DNA from 3 places in the Streptomyces sp. NPDC014801 genome. Region 3 is predicted to be linked to each of the others. Evidence: riboswitches for the same ligand, from Rfam matches in the RefSeq annotation. Region 3 holds a riboswitch; each other region holds the start of a gene.

Region 1 (10,389 bases), 180 kb from region 3:
CTCCGACACCGTCTTCCTGGGAGATGCCATGACCCGCCGTTTCCTGTTCGTGCTGGGCAGCAGCCGCGACGACGGCAACACCGAACTGCTGGCCCGCAAAGCCGCCGAGCAGTTGCCCGCGGACGTCGAACAGGAGTGGATCAGCCTCGCCGAGCACCCGCTGCCCGACTTCACCGACCTGCGCCACGACAGCGACCACGTCCGGCCCACCGAGGGCAACACCGCCCTGCTGCTGGACGCCACCCTCGCCGCGACGGACCTGGTGATCGCCTCACCGCTGTACTGGTACTCGGTCTCCGCCCACACCAAGCGCTACCTGGACCACTGGTCGGGCTGGCTGCGCACCCCCGGCCTGGACTTCAAGGAACGGATGGCCGGGCGCACCCTGTGGGGCGTGGCCGCCCTCGCCCACGAGGAGCAGGAGGTCGCCGCACCGCTCGTCGGCACGCTCAACAACTCCGCCGCCTACATGGGCATGCGCTTCGGCGGCGTCCTGCTCGGCAACGGCAGCCGCCCCGGCGACGTACTGAGCGACCACGCGGCGCTCACCCGCGCCAAGACCTTCTTCTCCGGCGAGGCACCGCTCGCCCGCTTCCCGTACGAGAGCGCGTGAGCCACAGCACATACCGCGAGTTGCTTGAGCGCGTGCGGCTCTAGACGGTGATGTCCTTCGCCGTGAAGCGGGCCCAGGCCGCCGAGCCGAACACCACGGCGTACAGGCCCTGCAGGCCGAGGTTTCTGACCAGGCCGTCCCAGTAGACCGGTTCGCGCATCAGGTCGGCGAAGGACAGCCAGTAGTGGGGGAAGAGATACGGCTGGATCGCGTGCAGCTGGGGGAACTGGTCCAGGATCTGCACGGTGATCAGCAGGCCCACGGTCGTCGCCATCGCCGCGATGCCGCTGTTGGTGAGCGTGGAGACGAACAGTCCCACCGCCGCCACCCCGACCAGCGACGCGGCGACGACCAGGGCGATCAGCAGCGCCCGGCCCAGCCCCTCCGCGAAGCTGATCCGTGTCCCGGAGATGGTCGTCAGATCGCCGAGCGGGAAGAGCAACGCCCCCACCAGCAGCGCCGAGACGGCGACCACGAGGGTGGCGAGCAGACAGAAGGCCATCGTCGTCGTGTACTTGGCGAGCAGCAGCCGGGTACGGCCGGCCGGGGCGACGAGGAGATAGCGCAGGGTGCCCGCGTTCGCCTCGCCGGCGATCGCGTCGCCCGCGATCACCCCGACCGCCATCGGCAGGAAGAACGGCAGGGTCGCGGCCAGTGCCGTGAAGACGAGGAACAGGCCGTTGTTGGTGACCTGCGAGATGAACGCCGGTCCCTCCCCGCCCCGCGGCCCCGCCGACGAGCCGTCCCCCGTCTCGATCTTCACGGCGATCCCGACCAGCACGGGCACCGCCGCCAGCACGCCGAGCAGCGCGAGCGTGCGCCAGCGCCGCAGGGTGACCAGCAGCTCGCTGCGGAAGAGACCGAGGGTCCACAGCGGGCGGACCGCGCGGACCGCCCCGGCGGTGGTGTCAGCCTGCGACATCGAAGCCCTCCCCGGTCAGCGCCACGAACGCGTCCTCCAGCGAGGCCCGTTCCACACCGAACCCGCGCACCCGCACCCCGGCCGCGACCAGCGCGGCGTTGACGTCGGCCAGTTCACGCTCCGGCGGCTCGCCCGTCACCCGGTCCTCCGCCACGACGACGTCACCGACCCCCTGCTCCTTCAGCACCCGGGCCGCGTCGGAGACGTCCGGCGTGGTCACCACCAGCCGTCCGCGCGCCCGTGCCGCCAGCTCGGCGACCGAGCCCTGGACGAGCAGCCGTCCGCGCGCCATCACGGCGGCGTGCGTGCACACCTGCTCGATCTCGTCGAGGAGGTGGGAGGAGAGGAAGACGGTCGTGCCGTCGGAGGCGAGCTCACGGACGAGGGCGCGGATCTCCCGCATGCCCTGCGGGTCGAGCCCGTTGGTCGGCTCGTCCAGGACGAGCAGCCGGCGGGGCTGGAGCAGCGCCGCGGCCAGCCCCAGCCGCTGCTTCATCCCCAGCGAGTACGCCTTCGCCTTCTTGCCGGCGGCCGCCGTCAGCCCCACCCGGTCCAGCGCCGCGGCGACGCGGGTGCGCCGGGTGCGCGGATCGGCCGTCGGGTCGGCGGCGTCGTAGCGCAGCAGGTTGTCGCGGCCGGAGAGGAAGCCGTACAGCGCGGGTCCCTCGATCAGCGCGCCGACCCGCGGCAGCACCGAGCGGGCCGCCCGGGGCATGAACTGCCCGAGCACCCGCGCGGTGCCGGAGGTCGGCTCGATGAGGCCCATCAGCATGCGGATGGTGGTGGTCTTGCCCGAGCCGTTCGGGCCGAGGAAGCCGAAGACGCTGCCCGCCGGGACGCTCAGGTCCAGGGCGTCGACGGCGAGCTGCCCGCCGCGGTAGCGCTTGGTGAGGGCGCGGGTGTGGATGACGTACTCGTCCTCCGGCACCTGCTCACCCCGTGCGGCGGGCGCGTCGTCCATCGGCTCCCCCGATCGTTCCCCGGGCGGGTGGTGTCCCGCCCGCTCACTTCCCCGCGTCGGCCGCCTCGACGAGGGCGTCCTTGGTGACCGCGCCGACGTAGACCTTGCCGTCGTCGGTGATCAGGGCGTTGACCAGACGGGTGGAGAACACCGTGCCCTTGCCGAACTTGCCGGAAACCTTGTCGCCCAGGGAGTCCAGGAAGCCGCCCAGGTCACCGCCGGCCTCGCTGCCGGACGGCACGCCGCCCTTGGCGCCGGTGTCGAAGGCGGCGATCGCGCTCCAGCCCTCGCCGATGACCTTCAGCCCGTCGGGTCCCTTGCCCGGCTCACCGCCCGGCGTGGGCAGGAGGTGCTCCGGGAGCCCGCCCTTCAGCGGCCCGTCCCCCTTGCCCTGGTGCGCACGGTCCCCGCCCTCGGTCACCTTGGCGCCCTTGGGCGGGGTGAAGTCGAAGGTGGAGGCCGCCGGCTTGGCGAAGCTCACCTGCGTGAAGCCGACGTCGACCACGGCGGCGCCGCCGCTCTTCGGGGTCAGGGTGAACTTCAGCGGCACGCCGGTCCTGGCGTCCACGGCGATGCTGATGGCCCCGACCGTGGTACCGGACTGCTTGGGCTTGATCACCAGCTTGTAGGCGTCGCGGCCGGCCACCTGCGCGGTGCCGTCCACGGTGACCGAGGTCGTGGGGCCGGCGGCCTTGAGGGCCTGCTCGGCGAAGTCCTTGGGCGTACCGGTGAAGTTCTCCGCGCCCCGCTCGCCCTTGCCGTGCCCGTCCTTGCCCTGCTTGTCCTTGCCCTGCTTGTCCTTGTCCGGTGCGCTTCGGCCCGCGTCGTCCGCGGTGGTGTGGAAGACCTCGTTGGACTTGCTGTCGTAGCCCCAGACGTCCTTGCCGTGGTGAATGAGGCTGTACTCGGCGGCGTCCTCCAGCACGGAGACCTTCTGCCGGTCCGGGCCGTCGGCGGCCACCCGCAACGTGTGCGAGCCGGTGGCGAGTTCGGTCACCTTGGCGGACGGGTCGGCGGACGACCCGTCACCGCCGCCCCCGGCCGCGCCGCCGCCCAGACCGCCGGCGAGCCCGCCGAGGTCGGGCAGGCCCAGGTCGGTGTTGACGCGGACGGTGCCGGAGAACTGCTGGACGTCCGACGCCGCGATCTTCTCGATGAGCTGCTGGGCGCTGATCGCCGGCAGGTCCGGGTCCCCGGAGCTGGCGAGCGCGGGAACGATCCCGATCGTCGCGGCGGCCACGCCCACGACCGTCGCGGGCACGGCGTACCGCGCGACCTTGCGACGCCCCCCGTGCGGCGGACCGGCCGGCTCGCCCGCGGCCGTCGCCCTGTCCTCGGTTCCAAACGGTGCCATCTGTGCGCTACCTCCGTCGTCGGCGGCGGCTGTCCGTCCCGTGACCCGCGGCGTGCGCTCCCGGCGGGCCCCACCCCAAGCCGCCATTCTCACCCGAATCGGTGAGGAGTGGTGTCTTTCGTGCTTCCCATCAGACCAAATCGGCCGCCGCCGGTCGTCACCCCACGGAGTCAACTCCATGTACTGCTGGGGTATGACATGGCGAGGGGTCAGCTCCCCTTACCCGTAGGGGATGTGGGGGACACGGGGGATGCGGCGGGGGTACGGCGGGGCGAAGGGGACGGCGGGGCGAAGGGCACGGCAGCCAGAGACACCCCCTGGGCCGGCCGGGGTTCATGGCGGGGCTCCGTGGCGGAGTCGTCCCGGACCGGAAGGGCCGGGACGCACGTGCGGCGCCCGAGGGGCGATCCGCCGGCGGCCGGGTCAGCCCGCCCGGTGGACCACCGCGTCGCACAGCTCCATCAGGGCCACCTTGGCGTCGCACTCCCGCAGCGGGGCCAGCGCGGCCCGCGCCTCCTCGGCGTAGCGGACGGTGTCGCGGCGCGCCTGCTCCAGCGCGGGGTGCGCGCGCAGCGCGGCGAGCGCCTCCGCGTGCCGCGCGTCGTCGCTGAGGTCGGAGTCGAGCAGCTCGCACAGGGCGCGGTCCTCCGGCAGCCCCAGCCGCTCGGCCCGCTCCCGCAGCCGCAGCACCGGCAGCGTCGGGATGCCCTCGCGCAGGTCCGTGCCCGGCGTCTTGCCGGACTCGTGCGAGTCGGAGGCGATGTCGAGTACGTCGTCGGCGAGCTGGAAGGCGACGCCGAGCCGCTCCCCGTACTGGGTGAGCACGTCCACGACCGTCTCGTCGGCGCCGGACATCATCGCGCCGAACCGGCACGAGACCGCGACCAGCGACCCCGTCTTGCCGCCGAGCACCTCGAGGTAGTGGTCGACCGGGTCCCGGCCGTCCTGCGGGCCCGCGGTCTCCAGGATCTGGCCGGTGACCAGCCGCTCGAACGCGAGAGCCTGGACCCGGACCGCCTCCGGTCCGAGGTCGGCGAGGATCTGCGAGGCCCGGGCGAAGAGGAAGTCGCCGGTCAGGACGGCGACGGAGTTGCCCCACCGGGTGTTCGCGCTGGGCACGCCGCGGCGCACGGCCGCCTCGTCCATGACGTCGTCGTGGTACAGCGTCGCGAGGTGGGTCAGCTCCACCACGACGGCGGACGGCACGACACCCGGCGCGTACGGATCACCGAACTGCGCCGCGAGCATCACGAGCAGCGGCCGGAACCGCTTCCCGCCCGCCCGCACCAGGTGCTGCGCGGCCTCCGTGATGAAGGGAACCTCGCTCTTGGTGGCCTCGAGCAACCCTTCCTCGACAGCCGCCAATCCGGCCTGGACATCGGCTTCGAGAGCCTGGTCCCGCACGCTCAGCCCGAACGGCCCGACGACGGTCACGAGGGGTCTCCTGTCTGCTGGTGCCGGTTGGCGATTACGCGGTTTGTCGATAGGTCGCTGCCATCACTCAAGTCAGCGTATCCGGTCACGTTTCGATCACCGATAGCGCCCACGGTTACAGGCCAGGCGGTATCGGATCACGCCCGATATGTTGATCGACCACATCTGATCAGCCGAAAAGTACCGTTATCCACCATGCTCACACCCGGGAGACCACTCCCCCACCCTGTGCGAGCCGCCCGGCCGATCGCGCCGGAACACGACCCTACTGCCCGTTTTGCCGTAATTAATCAGCCGAATCACCTTGGTCACCTTGGTTCCAAATGTGTTGCGCCTGTGACACCAGTGAATTGGGTCACGCGGACCCCTCGCCGGTCCCCGACTGCCGGAACCCTCGCTTCCCCAGTTCCCCCAAGCGAGTTGAGGCTTGGCAGTAGCAAAGGATCAAGACACCCAAACGGCCCCTACCAAGGTCAACTAGGGCGATAGGTGAATCCGGTACTTGTTCCCGGCATGTGCTCTCGCATAACTTCCCGGCCTGTCGGATGGACGCCTAATCCTGCCGCCGTCCGGCACCCACCATCGGACCAACTCATCCGTGTACGGCAGGAGCGGGGGACCCAGGTAAGTCGCCGAACCGGACGTCGTCGCCCCGACGACGCCCCGGACCGGCTCGGGGTGAAGCCGTGCCGCCTTCCGCGGCCGGCCGGGCATCTCCAGCCCGAACCCGACAGCTCACCTCGCAGGCGCCGGAGAGGAACTTCGCCATGCCCGCTGCCGGTCAGCACCGCCGCACCCGCACGTCCCGCCTCGTCCGCACCCTCGCCGTCGCCGGCACGGGTGCCGCCGCCCTCGCGCTCCCGCTCTTCGGCGCCACCAGCGCCTCCGCCGCCACGCCGGCCTCCACCGCGACCGTGATCACCGCCGCCAACTCGGTCTACCCGAACAACCTGGACGGCTGGATCCGCCAGTCGCTGGACATCATGGCCCAGCGCGGCATCCCCGGCACCTACGACGGGATCTACCGCAACATCATCCGCGAGTCCTCCGGCAACCCGGCCGCCATCAACCTGTGGGACTCCAACGCGGCCGCCGGCACCCCCTCCAAGGGCCTGCTGCAGGTCATCGACCCGACCTTCCTCGCCTACCACGTGCCCGGCACCTCCATGGACCCGTACGACCCGATCGCCAACATCACCGCGGCCTGCAACTACGCGGCCGCCCGCTACGGCTCGATCGACAACGTGTTCAGCGCGTACTGAGCCGGCTGAGCTCAGCGCGTCCTGACGGGGCCGAGCCGCCTCCGTCATCTGAAGAGTCGTTCGAGGACGACGGCGATGCCGTCGTCCTCGTTCGACAAGGTGATCTCGTCGGCCACGGCCTTCAGCTCCGGATGGGCGTTGGCCATGGCCACCCCGCGGGCGGCCCAGGCGAACATCGGGATGTCGTTCGGCATGTCCCCGAATGCCAGCGCCCGCTCCGCGCCCAGCCCGAGACGGTCGGCCGCCAGCGCCAGCCCCGTCGCCTTGGTGACCCCGCACGGCTGCAGCTCCACCGTGCCCGGCCCCGACATCGTCACCGTCGCCAGCGAGCCGACCACCGCGCGGGCCGTCGCCGCCAGCGCGTCGTCGGACAGTTCGGGATGGCGCAGCAGCACCTTGCTGATCGGCTCGCCCCACAGATCGTCGCGCCGCCCGACCCGCACCGCCGGCAGCGTCGGGTGCGGCATCCGGTAGCCGGGCTCGATCAGCGTCAGCCCGTCCACCCCGTCCTGGTCGACCGCGGCGTAGACCTCCCCCACCTCGGCCTCGATCTTGCCGAGCGCCGTCTCGGCCAGCTCCCGGTCCAGCGTCACCGACCACAGCAGCCGGTCCGCCCCCGCGTCGTACACCTGCGCGCCCTGCCCGCACACCGCGAGCCCCGTGGAACCCAGGTCCTCCAGCAGCGGCCGCACCCGGGGCGCCGGGCGGCCCGTCACCACCAGATGCCGGGCGCCGGCCCGCACCGCCCGCGCGAGCGCGGCCCGTGACCGGTCGGAGAGCGTGTCGTCGCCGCGCAGCAGCGTTCCGTCCAGGTCAGTGGCGATGAGGGCATATGCGAGGGCGGCCATGATCAGAGAATACGGACCCCGGAAGCCCCCCGTTCACCACCGGCCGCGCCTCCTCCCCGGCCCCTTCGGGCCCCCCGCCGCTGTGGCAGGCTGACCTCTCACTCACCAGGGGGAGGCCCACGTCGTGACCGCCGGACCGGACCGTTTCCAGCAGCACCTCCGGCAGGCCGCCGCCGGCGTCCTCGCCCGCTTCCCCGCCGCCGACGTCCCCGAGATCTACGCCCTCTCCTTCCGTATCTGGCGCCTGGACGACGACCGGCACCCCTACGTCGCCATCGGCTACAACACCGAGTCCCAGTACGCCCGGGAGCGGCGCGCCGAGGACCCGGGCGAGGCCCGCTGGAACTACGCCTGCTGGCTCCTCGACGGCTTCGAGATGCTCGGCAACGTCCCCGAGGACCCGGCCGGCGGCGCCCTCTTCGTCGAGCGGGCCAAGGAGCTCGGGCTGTGGTACGACGACGGCACCGGCGATCCCGCCCTGCCCAAGGCCGTGCGCGACGAGCAGGACGGCACGAGCGGCGACGAGCAGGACGGCATGAGCTGCGACGAGGAGGACGGCATGAGCTGCGACGAGGAGGACGGCACGAGCGAGGGGCTGTGGGAGTACTTCGCCGACGCCTGCACCGGCCTCGCCCGCCATCTGCACGCGAGCGGCCTGATCGAGGAGATCCTCGGCCGCCCGCTGCCGATCGTGGTGTTCGACATGGACTGCCCCGGCTGGGAGGTGGAGGCCACCGAGGCCGCCAACCCGCCCGGCCTGATCACCGGCTTCCTGGACTGGCAGCACGCCCAAGGGGCGTAGCCCACCCCCCGGCCGTCAGCCGTGGGCCGCCATCAGGTGCCGGGCCAGGCGGGGCGAGGCGAACTCCGTGCCGCACACGAACCGCATCACCGGACCGTAGGAACCGGCCGCCGGCAGGCCCGTGAAGTACAGGCCGGGAACCGACGACACGTATCCGGCGCCCAGCTTCGGCGTGCCGCGGCTGACCGCGAGGGCGGTACGCAGCTCGTGGCCCAGGAAGTCCATGGCCGCGATGTCCACCCGGTAGCCGGTGGCCGCGATGACGTGGTCGGCGGCGAGCCGCTCGGTGCGGCCGGCGTGGCTGCGCACGGTGAGGGTGGCCCCCTCGCCCGTCGCCTCGGCCCGCACGATCCGCTGCACCTCGCTGACCTGCACGGTCTCCGCGAAGCGCCCCCGCAGCCACCAGGCGCCGAGCGGCCCGAGCACCCGGCGGACCAGGTAGTGGCGTATCCCGGCGGGCAGACGGCGGTAGGGGTGCGGGTAGTAGCTGAGCGCCCACAGCGACCAGGCCCGGCCGAACGGCGACTCGGGCCGCAGCCGGGGCTGGTCCCAGGGCGGCGCGCCGAAGGCGACCCGGCCCCGGCCGCGGGCGACCACCCGGACCCGGGCCCCGGCCTCGGCGGCGAGCACCGCCGTCTCCAGCGCCGACTGTCCCGCGCCGACGACGATCAGCTCCCGGCCGGCGAACCGGCTCAGGTCGTGGTGCTGGGAACTGTGGGACACCGCCGATGCGGGGGCGGGTCCGTCGGGCGCGGCGGCGGCCAGCTCGCGGGGCAGGTGCGCCAGCCCGGACAGGCCGGTCGCCACGACGACGGCCTGCGCGGTGAACTGCTCCCCGGAGTCCAGCTTCAGCTCGAACCCCCCGCCGGCGCGCCGGTCCACGGAGACCACCCGCACCCGCTCCAGGTCGGGCACCAGTTTCTGCTGGAACCACTCGCCGTAGGCGATGAACGTCTCGACGGGGATGATGTCCTCGTCGGTGACCAGACGCCGGACGCCGGCCGCGTCGCAGTAGTCGGCGAGGGTGTACCCGCGCTGCGGGCTGTCGATGGTCGAGGCGGCGGGGGTCGACTTCAGGAGCATGCCGGCGGGCATGTTGTCGCGCCAGCTCACCATCGGGTCACCGAAGACCCGCACGGGCATGCCGCGGGCGCGCAGATGGGCGGCGGTGGACAGGCCGAACGGGCCTGCCCCGATGACTGCAACCGGTTGGTTCACGAAGTCCCTCCCCAGGACGTCATGTCGTCACTTCGTGTTCCGGCCGGGACGGTGCCGGTGCTACGTCCGGCGGCGTCCGCCCGGTCCGGTGCTGCCGCGGCGGTGGGTCCGCCACAGCTCATAGAGGTGCTTCGCGCCGGGTCGCACGAAGCGCGCGAGCATCGTGAGGAACGGCAGCGGGTCGTCACCCGCGAACCAGGCCAGCTCCGTGCCGCTCGGCCGGGCCGGCGCGTGCGGCGTCGTGTAGCCGCTGCGGCGGTAGGCGAGCAGGGCGGGCAGGTCGATGTTCTCCACGATGTAGCGGTGGCCGGCGCGCTGTTCCCCCTCCGGAACGGGGCGCCCGGTCAGATCCAGGTGCAGGGCGCGGACCACGTCCACCAATGCCTCGTTCTCGAAGAGGCGGAACTGGGCGCCCACGCGCGGGTTGAAGTCGAGGAGTTTGTACTGTCCGTCGCGCCGGTCGAAGCGCAGGTCGAGGTCGACGACGCCGGTGAAGCCGATCTGTTTGATGAAACGTGCGGCGAGGTCGGCGAGTTCCGGGTTGTCGACGACGTAGGCGTTCGCCGTCATCCCGGCGTGCGGCGGCCACGAGCGCACCTTGACGCCGGTGAACAGGGCCAGGGGCGTGGAGTCGGCACCGAAGTAGGCGTGCACGATCCAGTCCTCGGCCTGCTCGCGCGGCAGGTACTCCTGCAGGATCACCCCCGGCCGCTCGCCCCAGTCCCGGGCCAGGGCGAGCAGCCCGTCCCGGGTGGAGATCCGCGTGGTGCCGTGGACGGCGGGCCGCTCCCGGCGCAGGAACGCCTCCCGGTTCTTGGCCACCACCGGGAAGCGGGCCGTGTCCGCGAACGCCACGATGTCCTCGTACGACCGCGGGAACGCGGCCGCCGGGCTGGCGATGCCGTGCTCGGCGCACAGCTCGTGCAGCCCCTGCTTGCTGGCCAGCCGGCGTGGCAGGTCCGGCGCCACGCGCGG
Region 2 (10,389 bases), on a different contig from region 3:
GGCTGCGGCCCGGGCAGCTCGCACTGGCGTTCGTCGTGACTCCAGCGGGCGGCCGGATCACCACGGCCGGTCACCATGACGCCGGGCAGAAGCGACATGCGACCTCCTCCCGAATCCGTCCCTGGGGCGAGGTCCCCACCGGGTGCGCGACCTTGATTTCACCGACGTGTTGTCCGATAACTCTGTCGTCGGCCCCGAAGGCCAAGGTAGGCGGGCCGGGGCCGGGCGCACCACCCCTCCGACCGGGGTGGGTTTCCCTGTCCGACCGGACAGGTGCGCCACGCGCGGATCGGGTGGACAATGGGCGATTGTCCCCGAACGACGGCAGGGGAAGAGATGTCACAGCGCAGTGACCTCCGGCGGCGCAGGGCCACGCTGGAGGACGAGTGGACCCGGTGGGTGCCGCGGCTGAAGGAGGCCAGGCTCTCGCCCGGCGACGGGTCGTTGCGGCCCGAGGTCACCGAGTCGTGGGTGCGCTCGCTGAGCCACGTCGACCCGCACCGCGACAGCGCGCCGGGCCTGGAGGGCGACTCCGTGGCCCACCGCTGGGCCCGCTCCCCGCTGCGCCGCCCGGTCGCCGACCTGGCCGGCGAGCTGCACAGCATCGCCGACGACGCCGGGTTCGTCACCGCGGTCACGGACGAGTCCGGCACCATCCTGTGGACGTGCGGCGGACGCACCATGCGGCACCGCGCGGAGCGGGTCAACTTCGCGCCCGGCGGGCGCTGGGACGAGCCGGACATGGGCACCAACGCGCTCTCCCTGGCGCTGCGCACCGGCCGCCCCAGCACCGTCTTCTCCGCCGAGCACCTGGTGACCGCGCTGCACGGCTGGGTCTGTTACTGCGCCCCGCTGCGCGCCCCCGACGGCCGGGTGCTGGGCGTGCTGGACCTGTCGACGACCTGGGACCGCTCGCATCCGCTGGCGATGTCGACGGTGCGGTCGCTGGCCAGCGCCATCGAGACCCGGCTGGCCAGCGAGCTGCCCGCGCAGCGCCCCACCCTCGTGGAGACCTCCCCCGTCCGGCTGAGCTGCCTGGGCGTGGAGCGCGCCGAACGCGACGGCACACCGCTGCCGCTGCGCCCCCGCCAGCTGGAGATCCTCACCCTGCTCGCGCTGGAGCCCGACGGCTTCACCTCCGAGCGGCTGCGCGACGCGCTGTACGGGGACCGGCCGGTGACCGCGTCCACCTTCAAGGCCGAGGTCTCCCATCTGCGCCGGGCCCTCGGCGGCGGGATCGCCGCGCGGCGCTACGCCCTGACGGTGCCCGTCGTGTGCGACGCCGTGGAGGTGCTGCGCGCCCTGGAGCGCGGCGACACCACGACCGCGCTGCAGCACTACCGGGGGCCGCTGCTGCCCCGCTCGGAGGCGCCGGGCATCCTGCGCTGGCGGGACCATCTGGAGGTCGCCGTGCGCGAGGCGGTCCTCGCCAGCAACGGCCCCGAGCACGCCCTGCGCTACGGCGAGTGCGCCCCGTACGACACGGAGGTGCACGAGCACGCCTGGCGCCTGCTCCCCCCGGACGACCTGCGCCGCGCCATCGCCGCGGGCCGCCTGAGCGCGGCACTGCGGGACTGACCCGGCACCGGTTCGCCCGCTCGGGAGCGGGGTGCCGTGCGGGGTCCGGCGGGCGCGGGAGGTGCGCCAACCTCCCGCCAACCTCGCGGGGTCACAGTGAGGCGCGTCACGGTGGCAGGGGCCGCCGTGGCACCGCACTCACCATCCGCCGAGGAGAGCCGCCATGGTGTACGCACAGCCCGGAGCCGAGGGCAGCATCGTCCAGTTCGCCCGCCGTTACGACAACTTCATCGGCGGCGACTGGGTCGCCCCCGTCGAGGGCCAGTACTTCGAGAACCTGTCGCCCGTGACCGGCAAGAGCTTCTGCGAGGTGGCCCGCTCCACCGCCGCGGACATCGACCTCGCCCTCGACGCCGCGCACGCCGCCGCGCCGAAGTGGGGCCGTACCTCCGCCGCCGAGCGCGCCGCGGTGCTCAACCGGATCGCGGACCGCATGGAGGCGAACCTGGAGAAGATCGCCGTCGCGGAGACCTGGGAGAACGGCAAGCCGGTGCGCGAGACGCTGGCCGCCGACATCCCCCTCGCGATCGACCACTTCCGCTACTTCGCGGGCGTGGTGCGCGGCCAGGAGGGCAGCATCGCGGAGATCGACGACGACACGGTCGCCTACCACTTCCACGAGCCGCTGGGCGTGGTCGGCCAGATCATCCCGTGGAACTTCCCCATCCTGATGGCCGCGTGGAAGCTCGCCCCCGCCCTCGCCGCCGGCAACTGCGTGGTCATCAAGCCGGCCGAGCAGACCCCGGCCAGCCTGCTGTACGTCATCGACCTGATCGCCGACCTGCTGCCGCCCGGTGTGCTCAACGTGGTCAACGGCTTCGGCGTGGAGGCGGGCAAGCCGCTCGCGTCCAGCTCGCGCATCGCCAAGATCGCCTTCACCGGCGAGACCACGACCGGCCGGCTGATCATGCAGTACGCGAGCGAGAACATCATCCCGGTCACCCTGGAGCTGGGCGGCAAGAGCCCGAACATCTTCCTGCCGGACGTGACGGCCGCCGACGACGACTTCCTGGACAAGGCGGTCGAGGGCTTCGTGATGTTCGCCCTCAACCAGGGCGAGGTGTGCACCTGCCCGTCCCGCGCCCTGATCCACTCCTCGATCTACGACGAGTTCATGGCCCGGTGCGTGGAGCGCACCAAGGCCATCGTCAGCGGCGACCCGCTGGACCCGGCGACCATGATCGGCGCGCAGGCCAGCAACGACCAGTACGAGAAGATCCTGTCGTACATCGACATCGGCAAGAAGGAGGGCGCCGAGCTGCTGACCGGCGGCGCGCCGCGCTCGGTGGCCGGCCTGGAGGGCGGCTACTACATCGAGCCGACGATCTTCCGCGGCACCAACGACATGCGGATCTTCCAGGAGGAGATCTTCGGCCCGGTGGTGTCGGTGACGACGTACGACTCGGTCGAGGAGGCCCTGAAGATCGCCAACGACACGCTGTACGGCCTCGGCGCCGGCGTGTGGACCCGGGACGGCAACACCGCCTACCGGATGGGCCGGGAGATCAAGGCCGGGCGTGTGTGGACGAACTGCTACCACGCCTACCCGGCGCACGCGGCGTTCGGCGGCTACAAGAAGTCCGGCATCGGCCGTGAGACCCACAAGATGATGCTCGACCACTACCAGCAGACGAAGAACCTGCTGGTGAGCTACTCGGCGAAGAAGCTCGGGTTCTTCTGATGGGCGAGCGGGTGACCCGGGTGGAGCTGACGGAGGAGGCCGAGGATCTCCTCGCCAAGCTGACGGCCCGTCACGGACCGGTGATGTTCCACCAGTCCGGCGGCTGCTGCGACGGCAGCGCGCCCATGTGCTACCCGCGCGGCGAGTTCCGGGTCGGCGGCTCGGACGTCCTGCTCGGCCATGTCGCCGGGGACGTCCCGTTCTGGATGAGCGCCGACCAGTACGCCTACTGGCGGCACACCCACCTCACCGTCGACGTGGTCCCCGGCCGGGGCAGCGGCTTCTCCCTGGAAGCCCCCGAGGGCGTCCGGTTCCTGCTGCGCTCCCGGGTGCTGACCGACGAGGAGTGGGCCCGGGTGGCGGCCGAGCCGCCGCTGCCGACGGGGGCCGAGACCCAGGGCTGATCCCGGGCCGGGCGCCGGGACGTGGGGCCGGACACGTGGGCTGTGTCCGGCCCCGCGCGCTGCACTAGGGTGAATCGCCGTGGCGAGAGTGCGGTTGAGCGTGGCGGAGCGGCAGGGCGAGATCCTGCGCGCCGCCGTGGAGCAGATCGAGGAGCGGGGCGTGGCGGCGGTGCGGATCGCCGACGTCGCCCAGGCTCTCGGGGTGAGCAACGCGCTGGTGCTGTACCACTTCTCCACCAAGGAGAAGCTGGTCGCCGCGGCCTTCGCGTACGCCGCCGAGGCCGACCTCGCCCGGCTGCGCGAGCTGCTCGGCCGCCGCACCAGCGCGCTGCGCCGGCTGCGCGCGGCGGTGCGCTGGTACGCGCCGACCGGGCAGGCCAAGGGCTGGCGGCTGTGGATCGAGGGCTGGTCGGCGGCGCTGCGCGAGCCCGCGCTGCGGGAGGTCACGCGCGACCTGGACCGGCAGTGGAAGGCGGCGCTCGCCGAGGTCGTCGCGGACGGCGTGGCCGCGGGCGAGTTCACCTGCCCCGACCCGGCCGCCACCGCGCTGCGGCTGACGGCCCTGCTCGACGGGCTCGCCGTCCAGCTCACCGCCTACGGCGGCACGGTCCCCCGCACCCGCGCCCAGCAATGGGTCGACGAGGCCCTGACCCACGAACTGGGCCTCACCGGAAAGCCCTGACGACCCCACCGAAGTAACCACGGGGGCGACCCCGGACCCCGAACGCGGGCCCCGCCGAGCGCCGCGGCGTTCGTTCGCGGGTGGTCCCGGCCGCTCCGGGGCGACGGGACGTGGGGAAGCGAGGACACCGGTGGCCCGCCCCGCCCCGGGCGGGGCGGGCCACCGGTGTCCTCGGCGGGTGGGCGGGCCGGTCAGGCCACCGCTGCGATGCGCAGCTTGATGTCGTCCGGGGAGAGCGTGCCCTTCGCGGTCACGTGGTCGCCGGAGGACTCGCCGCGCAGCCGGCGGCCGATCCACGGCACCAGGTACTCGCGGGCCCAGTGCACGTCGTCGCGCCGGACCTCCAGCGTGCCGCGCGGCGGCAGCGGCGGCCAGGGCTGCTCCGGATCGGCCGGGACCTTCAGGCCGAGCACCTGGCCGGCCCGCAGCGCCACGCGCGTGTGGCCCTCCGGCGACAGGTGCAGCCGGTCGTGGTCCCAGGCGCGGCGGTCCTGGACGGACTTCAGCGACCACAGGTCGAGCACCGGGCAGCCGTAGCGGTCGGCGACGGCCCGCACATGCCCGTTGTAGGTCGCGATCTTGCCGCGCAGATGCTTGAGCAGCGGCACGCCCCGCGTGTCGAAGCCCGTCGTCACCATGACCGTGCCGGCCACCGCGGTGAGCTGCGCGACCGCCTTCTCGAACCGCTCGGCGACCTCGTCGGGATCGGTGCCGGGCCGGATGATGTCGTTGCCGCCCGCGCAGAACGACACCAGATCGGGGGCGAGTTCGACGGCCCTCGGCACCTGGTCGGCCACGATCTGGTCGAGGAGTTTGCCGCGTACCGCGAGGTTCGTGTACGTGAAGTCGCCTTCGGGCCGCCGGTCGGCGAGGAGTACGGCGAACCGGTCGGCCCAGCCGACGAACTGCCCGTCGGGGCCGGGGTCGCCCACGCCCTCGGTGAAGCTGTCCCCCACCGCCACGTACGACCCGATCACTGCTCTGCTGTCACTCTTCGAATCGTCTGCCACAGCAGTCCATGATTCACCTTCGAATGTGACCTACGCGACCGTAGGAAGGGGTTGACGGGCGGTGAGATAAGCCACTCCTAAAGGGTTGGCCAAGCAGGGAATAGACCCGGGCGGCAGGCGGCCCGGGACCGCGCACCACGTCGAAGGCCGGGCCCCTGGCGGGGGCCCGGCCTTCGACGGCGTGTCAGGTGGGGTGCCGCGACGCGGCGCGGGGTCAGCCGACGGCCACGCCGTGCGCGCGCAGGTAGGCGACCGGGTCCACGTCGGAGCCGTAGTCCGGCGTGGTGCGGATCTCGAAGTGCAGGTGCGGGCCGGTCACGTTGCCGGTCGCGCCGGACAGGCCGAGCTGCTGGCCCGCGGTCACGCTCTGCCCGGCGGAGACGGACAGCTGCGACAGGTGGGCGTACTGGGCGTAGTAGCCGTCGTTCAGCTTGATGACGACCTGGTTGCCGTAGGCGCCGCCCCAGCCGGCGGAGACGACGGTGCCCGCGCCGACGGCCTTGACGGGGGTGCCGGTCGGGACGACGAAGTCGACGCCGGTGTGGTAGCCGCTGGACCACATGCTGCCGGCGGTGTGGTAGGCGGTGCCGATGGTGGCACCGGAGACCGGCAGGGTGAAGCCGTTGGCGGCGGTCGCGGGCTTGGCGGCCTCGGCGGGCTTCGCGGCCTCGGCGGGCTTGGCGGAGGACTTCCGCGCGGGCGCCTCGCTCTTGTGCGTCGGGGCGGCCTTGTGCGCGGTGGCGGCCTTCTTGCCGAGGGACAGCTTCAGACCGGGGTGGATGAGCGACGGGTCGCTGCCGACGGCCTCGCGGTTGTCCTCGTACAGCTTCTTCCAGCCGCCGGCGACGTGCTGCTCGTCGGCGATCTTGGACAGGTAGTCGCCGGCCTTCACGGTGTAGACGCGCGCACCGGACTGCGCGGCCTTCTGGGCGGTGGACGGCAGCGTCCGGACGGCCTTGTCCGTCACCGACTGGGCGGCGGCCTGCGGCGTCGCGGCGTGGGCGCCGGCGGCGCTCACGAGCGGCAGCGCGAGCGCGGCGCCACCGGTGCCGGCGACGGCGAGAGTACGGGCGAGACGCTGGGCCTTCGGACGGCGGTGCTTACCCTTCGCGGGCATGGCGCAATTCCTCTCCGGCGCCTGCGAGGTGAGCTGTCGGGTTCGGGCGGGAGATGCCCGGCCGCGCTGGGCGCGGCTTCACCCCAAAGCCGTTCCGGGAACCGGAACAGGCGTCGTACCTGTGGGTCCCCCGCTCCTGCCGTACGTCGGGTGGGTGGGTGCGGTGCGCCGGACGGCGGCAGGATTCGGCGTCCGTCCGGATTCGGTGGGGAACGTAAGCGAGCAGGACGCACGGGGACAAGCAGAAGGTTGCGCCGACGGGCGTTTTCTGTGATCGACTTTCCGTTTCCGCCGTCACGCTATGTGCATTCCGTGCCCGGCGTTTTCACCAATTCCCCAGGAAATCCGTCCTGATTACGTGAACATGACGTACGACGGACGGTCACGGTTATGACGCTCCTCACGCGGCGGTTTCCCAGCAGCCTTTATTACCTGGCGAGTTGGAAGGAAGGCTGCAATTCGGACAGAAAGCCCAGATGCGGCACGGGCGGATATCCGTCCCATTCGCCCACCGCCGCCGGGGACGCCGGGACAACCGGTTGCCCCGGGAATCCATGTCGTATCGTCGAGGGGCACCCGTCGGCCACCGAGCCGCGCCGGCGGGGCCGAGCGGGAGGAGCCCTTCGTGACGCAGCAGGTGCCGTCGACCGAACCCGAGCTGGCCGGAGTGCGCAACTTCCGCGACGTGGGCGGACTGCCCACCACCGACGGGCGGCGCGTGCGGCACGGAGTGCTGTTCCGCAGCGGTCACCTCGCGCACGCCACGCAGGAGGACGCGGCCTACCTCTCCTCCCTGGGACTGCACACGATCTTCGACTTCCGCAACGCCGCCGACCAGAAGCTGGAGGGCCCGGACGTCGAGCTGCCGGGCGTGCGCAACGTCAACCTGCCGCTGTCCGACCCGGCGGACGGCGCCGAGTTCTGGAAGATGGTGCGCGACGGCGACCTCGACCAGCTGCGCGGCATCCTCGCCGACGGCAAGGGCGCGCACCGGATGATCGCCTCCTACCGCACGATCATCAAGGAGCGCACCGGCGAGCACTCCCGGGTGCTGCACGCGCTCGCCGAGGACAACGTCCCGGCGCTGATGCACTGCGCCGCCGGCAAGGACCGTGCGGGGTTGTCGATAGCGGTCACCCTGCTCGCGCTGGGCGTGGAGCGGGACGCGATCGTCGAGGACTACCTGAAGTCCAACGAGAAGCACCGCCGCTACAAGGTGCGCCGCAGCGGCTCGGCGGAGTCGGCGTACACGCCCGAGGTGATGGAGCTGCTCAGCCCCCTCTTCGACGCGCGGGCCGAGTACCTCACCGCGGCCATGGAGACCATCGAGGAGACCTGGGGCGGCGTCGACGCCTACCTGGAGCAGGGACTGAAGCTCACCCCCGCGACGCGGGAGCGGCTGCGGGCGCGGCTGCTCGACTGAGCCGCGGCGCCACGCCGGGGGCCGGCGCCCGGGGATCCTTCGACCATGGGGGGCCTTCGACCCGGGGGACTCCTTCGGCTCGGGCGACCCGGGGGGCTACTTCGCGCCCACCTCGAACAGCAGCCAGATGAAGCCGGCCAGGACGTGTCCGACGGCGATGTAGATGATGAGCCGGATCCACAGGGTCCGGGGGAACTTCTCCTCGAGGTTGCTCATCGTGCCTCTCCGGGGTGGGCGGGCCCCAGGCACAGCGTGGCCGTGGGGCTCTGCAGCAGGGTGTGGACGAACAGGAGCTCCAGCCCGCCCGGGTCCTCGGCGGCGATCCGGTGCGGGGTGAGCGAGTCGAAGTGCGCGCTGTCCCCCGGGCCGAGCCGGTGGGTGGTGTCCCCGAGCCGGAGCCTGAGGCGGCCGTCCAGGACGTACAGCCACTCCTCGCCGGGGTGCACGCGCACGATGTCGCCCTGCGCCCCGTAGGGCACCCGCACCCGCAGGGCCTGCATACCGCGGCCGGGCGCTCCGGCCTGCCGGTACGTCCAGCCGCCGGCGGCCGTCGGCTCCATGTCCGCCCCGCGCACCACGGCGTCCCGCTCGGCGACGCTCTCGCCGAGCAGCTCCGAGACGGTCGTACTGTAGATACGGGCGAGCGCGAGCAGCATCGGCAGCGAGGGCTGGCGCTGCCCGGTCTCCAGCCGGGACAGATGGGCCGCGGACAGTCCGGCGGCGCGGGCGGCGGCCTCCAGGGTGAGGCCGGCGCGGCGGCGCAGGGCCCGCAGCTGCGGGGCCACGGCGGGCAGGTCACCGGCCGTTTCCGCCGGAAACTCGGAGGAGTTCATGCCTCCATTGAGCCGCAGTCTTGCCTCTGCGGCAAATTTCTTGCCCCAGAGGCAAAACCCGCGGGCCGCGTCAGCGGTTGGCCACCGCCTGCTTGATCAGCGTCTTGCCGAAGTCCCACACCAGTCCGCCGCCGCTGTGCGCGTCGTCCATCACGGCGGCGAAGGCCTCGACGAAGCGGTCCACGTCCGCCTCGTCGATGATCAGCGGCGGGATCAGTTTGATCACCTCCAGGTGGTCACCGGAGACCTGGGTGAGGATCCGGTGCCGCTGGAGCAGCGGGACGACGACCATCTGCGCGAACAGTCCCTTGCGGGCCGCCTGCAGCATGGCCCAGCGGCTGCGCAGCTTCAGCGACTGCGGCCGGCCGAACTCGATGCCGATCATCAGGCCCCGGCCGCGCACGTCGGCGAGCAGCTCGTAGGTGTCGGTCAGCGCGGCCAGCCGGGACTTCAGCAGCTCCCCCGTCCGCCGCACCCCGGCGACGATCTGCTCCTGCTCCATGACCGACAGGACCGCGAGGCCGCACGCCATCGCCTGGGCGTTGGAGCCGAAGCTCGCGGAGTGGACCAGGACGCGGTCCATGGACGAGTAGACCTTCTTGAAGATCCACTCCTTGCCCAGGGTGGCGCCCACCGGCACATAGCCGCCGGAGAGCGCCTTGGCCACGCACACCAGGTCCGGTTCGACGCCGTCCTCGTGCTGGTAGGCGTAGAAGTCGCCGGTGCGGCCGAGGCCGGTCTGCACCTCGTCGGCGATGAGCAGCGCCTTGTGCCGGTGCAGCAGCTCCTGCGCGGCGCGCAGATAGCCGGGCGGGGCCTCGTGCACGCCCTTGCCCTGGATCGGCTCGACGATCAGCGCGGCGACGTCGCCTTTCTTCAGCTCCCGGGCGAGCGCGTCGAGGTCGCCGAGGGGGACCGCCGTGTCGGGCAGCAGCGGCGCGAAGCCGTCCCGGAAGCCGGACTCGCCGTTGACCGACAGCGAGCCCGTGGTCAGCCCGTGGAAGGCGTGGTCGCAGTACAGGACGCGCGGCCTGCCGGTGGCGTACCGGGCGAACTTCAGGGCCGTCTCGACGGCCTCGGTGCCGCTGTTGCCGAAGAACACCCGGTCCAGGTGCGGGCTGTGCGCGAGGAGCCGTTCGGCGAGCAGGCCGGGCAGCGGCTGGCAGTCGAACCGGGTGAGGTCGGCCAGGTCGAGGTCCAGGACGTCGTGCAGCGCCTTGCGGACGACCGGGTGGTGGCGGCCGAGGCCCATCACCCCGAACCCGGCGAGCATGTCCAGGTAGTCGTTGCCGTCGGCGTCGTAGAAGTGGGCGCCCTCGGCCCGCTCGTAGACCTTGTCGAAGCCGATGGTGTGCAGCATGCGCGGGAGCTGCGGATTGAGGTGTCGTGCGTGCAGCTCGTAGCGTTCCCCGCCCCGCTCGGCGAGCAGCGCGCCGAGGTCGAACTCGGTGGTCATTCACTCTCCTTGACTGTGCCGTCGAGGTCCCTGACGGCCAGGCTCGCGCCGATCCGGCCGGCCACCTCGACGGGCGTGAGGCCGATGTCGGCCAGCACCTCCCCGCGCTTGGCGTGGGCGAGGAACTGCTCCGGAATGCCGAAGCGCCGCACCGGCACGTCCACGTCGGCGTCACCGAGAGCGAGGGCGACCGCGCTGCCGACGC
Region 3 (10,389 bases):
CTGCCGGCACCGCAGAGGCCACAGCGCACGCGCGGAGCGCCGGAGCGGACGCGCGGAGCGCACGGCGCACGCGCCCGCATGCTACGGCCCGGCCGCCGCGCCCCCGCGCCCGGGGCGCCGGAAGGCCACGGATCACCCCTGGCTAGGCTCCGGCCCCATGGACGTACTCATCCATCTCTTCGTCGGCCTGCACATCATCGGCATCGCCTCGCTCCTGGGCGGCTTCCTCACCCAGATGAAGGCGATGGGCCGCGGCGCCGCCCGGTTCGTCCCGGCGATGCTGCACGGCGCGCTGACGATGCTGGTCACCGGCGTCGTCCTGGTCGGCCTCAACCAGGCCGACGACCACACCGTCAACAACATCAAGATCGGTGTGAAGCTCGCGCTGCTGATCGTGATCCTGGGCCTGGTCTACGTCAAGCGCGACGAGGAGACGGTGGACAAGCGCCTGTTCGGCCTGGTCGGCCTGCTCACCGTGGCGAACATCTTCATCGCGGTGCTCTGGACCTGAGCGCCTCACCGGCAGTGGTGAGGGCCCCGGCGGCCACGCCCAGCCACGCGGCCACCGCGATCCACAGCAGCGCCTCACCGGGGTGCCGCAGCCACCCGGTATCGACCGCGGCGGCGACGGACAGCGTCGCCGCCGCCGTCATGCCGAGCGGGAACACCGTCGCCCAGCGGCGCGTGTCGTAGCCGAGGCGGGGCCGCACCACCTCGGCGACCACGAGAACGACGTACCAGAGCAGGTCCAGGATCAGCAGCGCGACGGTCGCGAACCGCAGCACGCCGCGGTCGTCGTCGTTCCACAGGTACAGCCGCGCGCTGTCGGCGGCGAGCAGTTTCGCCCCGGCCAGCGCGGAGATCGCCAGCGCGCCGCCCGCGATCCACTGGTCGCCGGGCCCCTCCACCACCTGCCGCGGGTCGAAGCGGGGCACGGCGATGCCGTAGAGCACCAGGCCCAGCCCGAACAGCACCAGCGCGGCGTGCGCGAGCCACGCCGTCGCCAGCGTCCCCGCGAGGACGGCGGCGAGCACGGACAGCCCCTGCGTCGCCACGCAGCCGAGGAACACCGCGCCCGGCATCCGCTGGCCCCAGTTCCGTACGACCGTGACGATCAGCACCGGCCACAGCACGGCCGCCAGGGCCAGCAGCGCCTCGGCCAGGGTGACCCAGCCCAGCATCGCGAACCGCGTGCCCAGCACCGTCGTCGCGGCCACCGACGTCAGCGCACCCGGCGTGGCCGCCTCGGTCGCCCACCGCGTCCGGTCCCTCAGCAGCCGCGTCAGGAACTCCGCGGCCAGGCCCAGCCAGAACACCGAGGCCGCCGCCAGCCAGATCCGGGACAGCAGCTCGTACCCGGTCAGGCCCAGCCCGACCGACACGATCCCGGTCGCCATGACGGCCGCCCCGGACGCCGGGGTGCGCTGCGCCCACCACGCGCGCAGCGAGGAGGGGGTGCCGGACGCGGCGTGCCGGCGCGAGGAAAGGGACATGCCGTCGATGCTATGAACCCTGCCGCGCGCCGGGCCCGGGGCACGCGCGCCGGTGGCCGCAAACCGTCAGGCCGGGCGTACGACGCTGTGGATGGCCGACTCGCCGTCGTAGTAGATGGACTCCTCGCGCACGTATGCGCCGGGCTTCGGGGCGTGGATCATCATGCCGCCGCCGATGTAGACGCCGACGTGGCTGACATCGCCGTAGAAGAAGACCAGGTCGCCGGGGCGGGCCTGGGACAGCGGGACCGTCGTGCCGGCGTTCACCTGGTCGTAGGTGGTGCGCGGCAGGTCCACGCCGGCGGCCTTCCAGGCGGCCTGGGTGAGCCCGGAGCAGTCGTAGGAGTCGGGGCCGGTCGCGCCCCACACGTACGGCTTGCCGATCTGCGCGCGGGCGAAGGCGAGGGCCTTGTCGGCCTGGGTGCTGGTGCCCGTGCTTCCGGTGCCGGTGCCGGTAGCTGCGCCCGTGCCCGTGCCGCCGGTCGACGAGCCGCCGCCCTGCTGCTGGGCCTGCTCCTGCTGGGCCGCCTGCTGCCGCGCCAGTTCCGCCGCCTTGCGGGCGGCCTCCTCCTGCCTCTGCCGCTCGATCGCCGCGAGCCGCGCCTTCTCCTGCGCCGTCAGCTGCGCCAGCAGCTCGCGCGCGTCGGCGAGCTTCTTCTGCACGGTGGCCTTGGCGGTGCGCAGGTCGTTCTGCGACTCGGTGAGCGCGCGCAGGCCGTCGGTGGCCTCGCGGCGCTGCCGCATCGTCTGCGCCTGCTCGGTGACGTAGTCGTCGACCGCCTCCTTCTGCCGGCTGGTCAGCCGGTCCATGAGGTGGCTCCGGTCGAAGTACTGCTGCGGGGAGTCGGCGAGCAGGAAGGTCGCCGTGTCGGGGAGGGCGGCACCGCCGGTGCGGTACTGGGCGGCGGCGAAGGAGCCCAGCTCCTCGCGCGCGTCGTTGAGCTTCTGGGTGCGCCGGGCCACGTCGTCCATCAGGGAGTCGACCCGGGTGCGCTGCTTCGCCGTCCGCTCCTTGGCGGCGTTGTACTTGTCGGTCGCGGTCTCCGCCTGCCGGTAGAGGTCGTCGACCTTCTTCTCGACCTCCTCCAGGCTGGGCTTGTGGTCCGCGGGGACGGCGTCGGCGGTCTGCGAGAGCAGGGCGACGGAGGTGAGGGCGGCCGTGGCCAGGGCGGGGGTGCGTATCCCGGCGAGGGCTGCGGCGGGACGCGACTTGCGGTGCGACGCCAAGGGAGGCGACTCCTTCCAACGGGCCGCCTACCGGGTTAGCTGTCGGGTTCGGGCTGTGTGGAAGGTGTGCCCTACGGCTCTCCGGGGGGAGAGGGCCGATTCACCCCAGGTCTCGGGTGGGTCCCCGGCTCCGGTGGCTGTGCGGGCGCACCGGACTCGGCGGAGGCCGCGCGGCCCGGCGACGTTCGCCGGTGGAGGTCGTACGGCCTGGGCGGCACGGTAGCCAACTCGTGTGCCTGCTGTGAAGGTTGGTGCGTGATATGCCCGATACGTTTTCGTGACCATCGCGTAGTGTCACCGGGTGGTGATACTGGGTGACGTGTGATGTTCCCCGGACGGGCCACGGGTTGTCAGTGGGGCGCCCTAGACTCGGAGAGCGATGAGCAGCCTCTTTGACGACAGCTTCCTGGCGGACCTCCAGGCCCCGCGGGCCCACCTGGAGGAACCCCCGCCGCCGCCCGAGGACGATCACACTCCGGAGCCGATTCCGGACGATCTGTTCGGCGGGAAGTTCGACGTGCCGCCGGACCGGGACGCCTACTACCGCGACGGCGCCGCGCGCCCCGCGCTCGACTCCGCCGCGCTGCTGGACGGGCTGAACGACAACCAGCGCGCCGCCGTCGTGCACTCCGGCTCCCCGCTGCTCATCGTCGCCGGCGCCGGCTCCGGCAAGACCCGCGTGCTCACCCACCGCATCGCCTACCTGCTCGCCGAGCGGGACGTCCACCCGGGCCAGATCCTCGCGATCACCTTCACCAACAAGGCCGCGGGCGAGATGAAGGAGCGCGTGGAGCAGCTCGTCGGCCCGCGCGCGAACGCGATGTGGGTGATGACCTTCCACAGCGCGTGCGTGCGCATCCTGCGCCGCGAGTCCAAGAAGCTCGGCTTCACCTCCTCCTTCTCGATCTACGACGCCGCCGACTCCAAGCGCCTGATGGCCCTGGTCTGCCGCGACCTGGACCTCGACCCCAAGCGCTTCCCGCCGAAGTCCTTCAGCGCCAAGATCAGCAACCTGAAGAACGAGTTGATCGACGAGGAGGACTTCGCCGCCCAGGCCACCGACGGTTTCGAGAAGACCCTCGCCCAGGCCTACGCCCTGTACCAGTCGCGGCTGCGCGAGGCGAACGCCCTCGACTTCGACGACCTGATCATGACGACGGTCAACCTGCTGCGCGCCTTCCCGGACGTCGCCGAGCACTACCGCCGCCGCTTCCGGCACGTCCTGGTCGACGAGTACCAGGACACCAACCACGCCCAGTACGCCCTGGTGCGCGAGCTGGTGGGCACGGGGGAGTACGACGAGGACACCCCGCCCAGCGACCTCGACGTACCGCCCGCCGAGCTGTGCGTGGTGGGCGACGCCGACCAGTCGATCTACGCCTTCCGCGGCGCGACGATCCGCAACATCCTCCAGTTCGAGGAGGACTACCCGGACGCGACGACGATCCTGCTGGAGCAGAACTACCGCTCCACGCAGACCATCCTGTCCGCCGCCAACGCGGTCATCGAGCGCAACGAGTCCCGCCGCCCGAAGAACCTGTGGACCAACGCCGGCCAGGGCGCCCGCATCACCGGCTACGTCGCCGACACCGAGCACGACGAGGCCCAGTTCGTCGCCGACGAGATAGACCGCCTGGTCGACGCGGGCGAGGCGAAGGCCGGCGACGTCGCCGTCTTCTACCGCACCAACGCCCAGTCCCGTGTCTTCGAAGAGGTCTTCATCCGCGTCGGCCTGCCCTACAAGGTCGTCGGCGGCGTCCGCTTCTACGAGCGCAAGGAAGTCCGGGACGTCCTGGCCTACCTGCGGGTCCTCGCCAACCCGGAGGACTCCGTCCCGCTGCGGCGCATCCTCAACGTGCCCAAGCGCGGCATCGGCGAGCGTGCCGAGGCGATGATCGACGCCCTCGCCCAGCGCGAGAAGATCAGCTTCCCGCAGGCGCTCAAGCGGGTCGACGAGGCGTACGGCATGGCCGCCCGCTCCACCAACGCCGTCAAGCGGTTCAACACGCTGATGGAGGACCTGCGCACCATCGTCGAGTCCGGCGCCGGACCGGCCACCGTGCTGGAGGCCGTCCTGGAACGCACCGGCTACCTCGCCGAGTTGCAGTCCTCCACCGACCCGCAGGACGAGACCCGCATCGAGAACCTCCAGGAACTCGCCGCCGTGGCCCTGGAGTTCGAGCAGGAGCGCGGCGAGGGCGAGTCCGTCGCCCTGTCCGACTTCCTGGAGCAGGTCGCCCTGGTCGCCGACTCCGACCAGATCCCCGACGAGGACGACGAAGGCTCCGGCGTCATCACCCTGATGACCCTGCACACCGCCAAGGGCCTGGAGTTCCCGGTGGTGTTCCTCACCGGCATGGAGGACGGCGTCTTCCCGCACATGCGGGCCCTCGGCCAGACCAAGGAGCTGGAGGAGGAGCGCCGTCTCGCCTACGTCGGCATCACCCGCGCCCGGGAGCGGCTGTATCTGACGCGGTCCTCGATGCGCAGCGCGTGGGGGCAGCCGTCGTACAACCCGCCCTCCCGCTTCCTGGAGGAGATCCCGCCGCAGCACGTCGACTGGAAGCGCACGGGCGGATCCGCGCCGGTCTCCTCCGGGCCGGCCTCGGGGATCGCCGCCTCGCTGTCCTCGTCCCGCTCGCGCTCCTCGGCCGCCGGCGCCTCCGGGTTCGCCACGCGCCGCGCCGGGGACAAGCCGGTGGTCTCGCTGGCCGTCGGGGACCGGGTCACGCACGACCAGTTCGGGCTCGGCACGGTCGTCGCGGTCAAGGGCACCGCCGACAAGGCGGAGGCGACGATCGACTTCGGCGACGGCAAGCCGAAGCGGCTGCTGCTGCGGTACGCGCCGGTGGAGAAGCTGTAGGGAAGGGAAGACGCCGGGGGCTTCGGCCCCCGGGCCCGGTCAGGTCGGGTCGAGGCCGTGGCTGCGCAGCCACGGCAGCGGGTTGATCGCCGCGCCGCCGCCGGGACGCACCTCGAAGTGCAGGTGCGGACCGGTGGAGTTGCCCGAGTTCCCGGAGTACGCGATCGGCTGACCGGCCTTGACGGTCGTACCGGAGGAGACGCGGTAGCTGGAGAGGTGGCAGTACCACGTCTCCGTGCCGTCCTTCGCGGTCACGATCATCATGTTGCCGTAGGCGCTGTTCCACTGCGTGCGCACGACGCCGTCGGTCGCGGCCATCACCGTGGTGCCGTACGACACGGGGAAGTCGATGCCGGTGTGCACCGACATCCAGTTGATGCCGGCCTGGCCGAAGTAGGCGCTCAGACCGTGCTGCAGGACCGGCAGCGCGAACTTGGGGCGCAGCCGCTCCTTGCGGGCCGCCTCCTCGGCGGCCTTCTTGCGCTCCAGCTCCTGCTGCGCCTTGAGGTCGATGCGCTCCTGGGTGCGGCTGGCCCGGTCGGCGAAGTCGTCGGCGCCGGCGGACAGGCTCGCGAGCTGGGTGTCCAGCTTGTTGTTGGCGGCGGACGGTTTCACCGCGTGCGCGTCCGAGGCGGTCGCGGTGGTGTCCTGGCCGTCGTCGCCGCTCAGCGCGCCGACGGAGGCGACGGCGATCCCGGCGACCCCCATCACGCACGCCGACGGCACGGCGACGGTCAGCAGCGCCGACCGCTTCGCGGGCGTACGGCGGCGGGAGCGGGAGGCGCCCCGGGCGGCCGCGCGGGTCTGCGGGGGCGGGGTGACCTCCTCCTGGTCGTCCAGGAGCGGGGCGGAGTCCGGGGTGAGCGCGGGCAGTTCGCCGGTGCCGGTCAACCGGCCGTCGTCGTGGGCCGGTTCGTCGTAGGCGACCTGGTCGAAGGTGGCGGTGGCCTGCTGGTCGAAAGGTTCCGCCTGGTGCGCGTAGCCGCCGTGCGGCTCGGCGGTGTCGTACCCGCCGGTGGTGTGCGCGGTGTCGTAGGCGCCCGTCGCCTCCGCGGTGCCCGCGGTGTTCCACTGCGTGGCGTCGTACACGCCGCTGTCGAAGCTCTGCGTGCCCCAGTCCCACTGCTGGGCGGCGTCGGCGGCGGCCTGGTCGGGCTGCAGCCAGGCGGACGCGTCCCACTGACCGGAGACGTCGGGGGCGGCGGCCTGCGGCGGAATCGCCGACAGCTGCTGGTAGTCGGAGGTCCAGGCGGTCGTGTCGTAGGCGCCGGTGTCGTACGCCGCGTGGTGCTGGGCCGCGTACGGGTCCTGGTGCGCGACCGGATGGCCGCCGGTGGACCACTGGCCGGTGTCATACCCGCCGTCGCCGGGAAGACTTCCGAAGAGCGGATCGGTCGCGAACTCCCCGGTGCCGTGCGCACCGTCGGAAAAACCGTTCGCGTCGTACCCGCCGTAGCTGGTGAAGTTGCCGTACGGGGCGTCCTGCTCACCGTACGACGCGTACTGCGCCGAGGAGGCGTCGGAAGCCGGAGCCGGGGTGGTCATGGTCCCCGACGGGTGACGGTCGTTCACCAACTTCTCTTTCGCCTCGACAACAGGGGCTGCCAGAGCAGTGCGGCGACTGTACCCGGCGGTACGCGGGCACGACAATCTTCGCTTGGTTTCGCGCGCGCAGGAAACGGGCATTCGGTCGTCTTTTGGCCGGTCCAGACGCGGGCTTGGCCTTGCGTTCGATGATTGTTCGACTTTTTGTCGCCGTCGAGGCGGGGTGGCGGGTCGCCGGGGTCGGCTGTGTGAGGGGGCGATTCGCCCTCTAGGCGTTCTCCGGTCAGCTTCCAGAGGTGCTCCGGCGGCTTCGGGCATGCTGCCCGGCCGTCGCCGGGCGGTCACGCGCGGTGACCCACGGCCGGGGCCGGCGCCCTGGTCGGGACTCCGGCCGGGCGTGTCGCCGCCTGGAGGTGCCGGTCGGGCCTGTCGCCCGGTGGGGCTGCCGGCCGGCTTTCCTCCTCTCGGTCACGCCACGGTCAGGCCGCCCGTGTCGGCGGTGGCAGCGGTTCCGGGCAGTTCCGCGTCGAGGGCCTGGCGTATGCCGGCCGCCACGGCCGGGTGAACCGGCAGGGCCAGATGGCCGATCCCGGTCACCTGCACGTTCTGGGCGAGCAGGTCGGGGTGGTCGATGCAGGCGCTCTCCAGCGGGTCCATCAGATGGTCCAGGTCGCTCCAGAAGCTCACGAAGCGGGTACGGCAGCCGGGCGCCGGCTGGGCCAGCTCCTCCAGCACCGGCGAGCCGGGCCGCATCTGGCGCACGATCGGGTGCGCGTTGGCGAGGGGAGCCACCCGGGTGCCGGAGTGCGGTGTACCCAGCGTGACCAGCGTGCGCACCCGGTGATCGCCACCGAGGCGCTGCACGTAATACCGGGCGATCAGCCCGCCCAGGCTGTGGCCCACGATGTCGACGCGCGCACTGCCCGTGCGCTCGCATATCTCCTCGATGTGCCGTCCGAGCAGCTCAGCGGCGATACGGATGTCGCAGGTCAGCGGCGAGTAGTTCAGCGACTCGACGCGCTGCCGGCCGTGCTGGGCCAGATTGCGGCGCAGCAGCACGAACACGGACCGGTTGTCGATGAAGCCGTGCAGCAGCACCACGGGCGGATGGGCCGGGGCCGGCAGCCGCGCCGGGTCCGGGGTCTCGTGGGTTCCGTCGGCCTCGATGCCGGCCTGGAGGCCGTCGTCGGCGCCCTCGACGCCGTAGGAGGCCTGGGCGACGCGGGTGCCGCGGGCGGGGGCCGGACCGGGCAGGGCCGGAATGCGGCGTTCCTGGACGATGCCGGAGGGATACAGCAGGAGGTGACCGGTGAGGATCGCGAGCTCCAGGGCGGTGGCCTTCAGCAGGGCCACCGAGAGCCCGGCCAGCCTGCTCGGCAGGAGGCGCTGACAGAGGGGGAGAAAGGGATACAGGACCCTGGTGACCTTCATGGCCGACCTCCAGTCGGCACCCGGGGGGACGGCTCTGTCCCCCGCGTGCCCTCGTGGGATGCCGTGGCCGAGGTCCTCGACGGGGTGTCCTGCGGTGTGTGCGATGTGCTCCTGTGTCGATACGCCCTGTCCTCGCGACGCGCTGCCTGCGGCGCGGTGACACGGCGACCTCGTAGCGGCTCCCGTGGCGCGTGTTCCTTCTGGGGTCCGAGTGCCCCGGAAGTCTCCGGCGCATGGCTCGCGGATTCCGGGAACCCTGCGCGATGAACATGTCCCACTGTGTGATTTCCCCCTCGCTGTGCACCGCGAAACTGCCGGTTGCGGGATGCTGGCGATAACGTTCGTTCACTTCCCCGGCCGGTGTGGGTACCGCAGTACTTGTCGGTGGGGATGGATGCAGTCGCTTCATGGAGGCAGTGATGGGTGTGGCAGCCGGTCCGATCCGCGTCGTGGTGGCGAAGCCGGGGCTCGACGGCCACGATCGCGGGGCCAAGGTCATCGCGCGTGCGCTGCGCGACGCGGGCATGGAGGTGATCTACACCGGGCTCCACCAGACCCCCGAGCAGATCGTCGACACCGCGATCCAGGAGGACGCCGACGCCATCGGGCTGTCCATCCTCTCCGGAGCGCACAACACGCTGTTCGCCGCGGTGATCGATCTGCTCCGGGAGCGGGACGCCGAGGACATCCTGGTCTTCGGCGGCGGGATCATCCCGGAGGACGACATCCCGCCGCTGAAGGAGAAGGGCGTCGCCGCGATCTTCACCCCCGGCGCGACGACGCAGTCGATCGTCGACTGGGTCCGGGCGAACGTCCGCCAGCCGGCCGAGGCCTGACGGGCCCCGCGGGCGGCATTTCCGCCGGTCGCGGGTCGCGGGGTTCCGCGAGGCGGGCGGCTCGGGGGCGGTCACGGGCAGTGGTCCGGGGGCCGGCTTGTGTTCAACGGCCGGCCCGTCGCTTCCGCTGTCCTGAGCGCGCGGGTGAGGCCGGACGGCCGGGCGGCCATGGTGAGCCTGGACGGTCGGTCGGCCATATGGGTGAGCCTGGGGCGCCGGGTGGCCACGCGGGTGAGCCTGGACGGTCGGTCGGCCATATGGGTGAGCCTGGGGCGCCGGGTGGCCACGCGGGGTGTCGCGGTCGCCCAGGGTGACCTGGCCGTATACGCCGTCCGTGCGGGATGCGCCGCCCGCGCGGTCCGTGCGGTTCACGGCGTTCGTGGCGCCCGCGCGGTCCCTGCGGTTTACGGCGTCCGTGTTGCCCGCGCGGTCCGTGTTGCCCATGCGGTCCGTGTTGCCCCCGCGGTCCGTGTTGCCCACGCGGGCCGTGTTGCCCACGCGGGCCGTGCCGCCGACGCCGCTCACACCGTTCGCGGCGCTTCGGCCGTCGTGGTCCGGCGTCGGGGCTGTCACGGTGGGCCCGTCTGCAGCTCGCGTGCCATGTCCGCCCGCAGGCGGAGTGTGGTGACCAGGCGCTGGAAGGCCTCCGCCCAGTAGCTCCCGGCTCCCGGTGACGCGTCCTCCGGCTCGTCCGGCACCGCGAGGAGCCCGTCGAGCCGGCCGGCCTCCGCCGGGTCCAGGCACCGCTCGGCCAGCCCCATCACTCCGCTGAAGCTCCATGGGTAACTCCCCGCGTCGCGTGCGATGTTGAGCGCGTCGACCACCGCCCGGCCGAGCGGCGCCGCCCACGGCACCGCGCACACGCCGAGCAGCTGGAATGCCTCGGACAGGCCGTGCGCCGCGATGAACCCGGCGACCCACTCGGCCCGTTCGCCGGGGGTCAGCGTGCCCAGCAGCTTGGCCCGCTCGGCCAGGGAGACCGCGCCCGGACCGC

What was found. A riboswitch is a leader RNA that binds a small molecule or an ion and turns the genes downstream of it on or off. The one in region 3 is predicted to bind cyclic di-AMP.
Region 1: it holds a riboswitch for cyclic di-AMP, as region 3 does, so the genes downstream of both, ACF1AL_RS18960 (transglycosylase SLT domain-containing protein) here and ACF1AL_RS18110 (NlpC/P60 family protein) in region 3, are expected to answer to the same signal.
Region 2: it holds a riboswitch for cyclic di-AMP, as region 3 does, so the genes downstream of both, ACF1AL_RS08595 (LysM peptidoglycan-binding domain-containing M23 family metallopeptidase) here and ACF1AL_RS18110 (NlpC/P60 family protein) in region 3, are expected to answer to the same signal.

The regions. Positions count from the first base shown of each region.
Region 1 covers NZ_JBIBXG010000007.1:301,575-311,963, forward strand. The annotation lists gene ACF1AL_RS18935 (flavodoxin family protein) at 29-613, shown strand; gene ACF1AL_RS18940 (ABC transporter permease) at 654-1,535, opposite strand; gene ACF1AL_RS18945 (ABC transporter ATP-binding protein) at 1,522-2,496, opposite strand; gene ACF1AL_RS18950 (outer membrane lipoprotein carrier protein LolA) at 2,540-3,850, opposite strand; gene ACF1AL_RS18955 (polyprenyl synthetase family protein) at 4,274-5,284, opposite strand; cyclic di-AMP (ydaO/yuaA leader) riboswitch at 5,863-6,046, shown strand; gene ACF1AL_RS18960 (transglycosylase SLT domain-containing protein) at 6,052-6,546, shown strand; gene ACF1AL_RS18965 (HAD family hydrolase) at 6,591-7,397, opposite strand; gene ACF1AL_RS18970 (hypothetical protein) at 7,519-8,196, shown strand; gene ACF1AL_RS18975 (FAD-dependent oxidoreductase) at 8,212-9,414, opposite strand; gene ACF1AL_RS18980 (ATP-grasp domain-containing protein) at 9,475-10,389, opposite strand, start outside.
Region 2 covers NZ_JBIBXG010000003.1:429,853-440,241, reverse strand. The annotation lists gene ACF1AL_RS08625 (iron-containing alcohol dehydrogenase) at 1-98, opposite strand, end outside; gene ACF1AL_RS08620 (GAF domain-containing protein) at 337-1,578, shown strand; gene adh (aldehyde dehydrogenase) at 1,742-3,259, shown strand; gene ACF1AL_RS08610 (DUF779 domain-containing protein) at 3,259-3,663, shown strand; gene ACF1AL_RS08605 (TetR/AcrR family transcriptional regulator) at 3,743-4,345, shown strand; gene ACF1AL_RS08600 (SGNH/GDSL hydrolase family protein) at 4,537-5,322, opposite strand; gene ACF1AL_RS08595 (LysM peptidoglycan-binding domain-containing M23 family metallopeptidase) at 5,570-6,472, opposite strand; cyclic di-AMP (ydaO/yuaA leader) riboswitch at 6,478-6,639, opposite strand; gene ACF1AL_RS08590 (tyrosine-protein phosphatase) at 7,098-7,895, shown strand; gene ACF1AL_RS08585 (DUF6126 family protein) at 7,992-8,111, opposite strand; gene ACF1AL_RS08580 (helix-turn-helix domain-containing protein) at 8,108-8,728, opposite strand; gene ACF1AL_RS08575 (aspartate aminotransferase family protein) at 8,799-10,184, opposite strand; gene dxs (1-deoxy-D-xylulose-5-phosphate synthase) at 10,181-10,389, opposite strand, start outside.
Region 3 covers NZ_JBIBXG010000007.1:125,482-135,870, reverse strand. The annotation lists gene ACF1AL_RS18120 (hypothetical protein) at 158-511, shown strand; gene ACF1AL_RS18115 (tellurite resistance/C4-dicarboxylate transporter family protein) at 489-1,493, opposite strand; gene ACF1AL_RS18110 (NlpC/P60 family protein) at 1,560-2,720, opposite strand; cyclic di-AMP (ydaO/yuaA leader) riboswitch at 2,728-2,892, opposite strand; gene pcrA (DNA helicase PcrA) at 3,100-5,583, shown strand; gene ACF1AL_RS18100 (M23 family metallopeptidase) at 5,623-7,155, opposite strand; gene ACF1AL_RS18095 (esterase/lipase family protein) at 7,597-8,559, opposite strand; gene ACF1AL_RS18090 (cobalamin B12-binding domain-containing protein) at 8,979-9,395, shown strand; gene ACF1AL_RS18085 (DUF5691 domain-containing protein) at 9,965-10,389, opposite strand, start outside.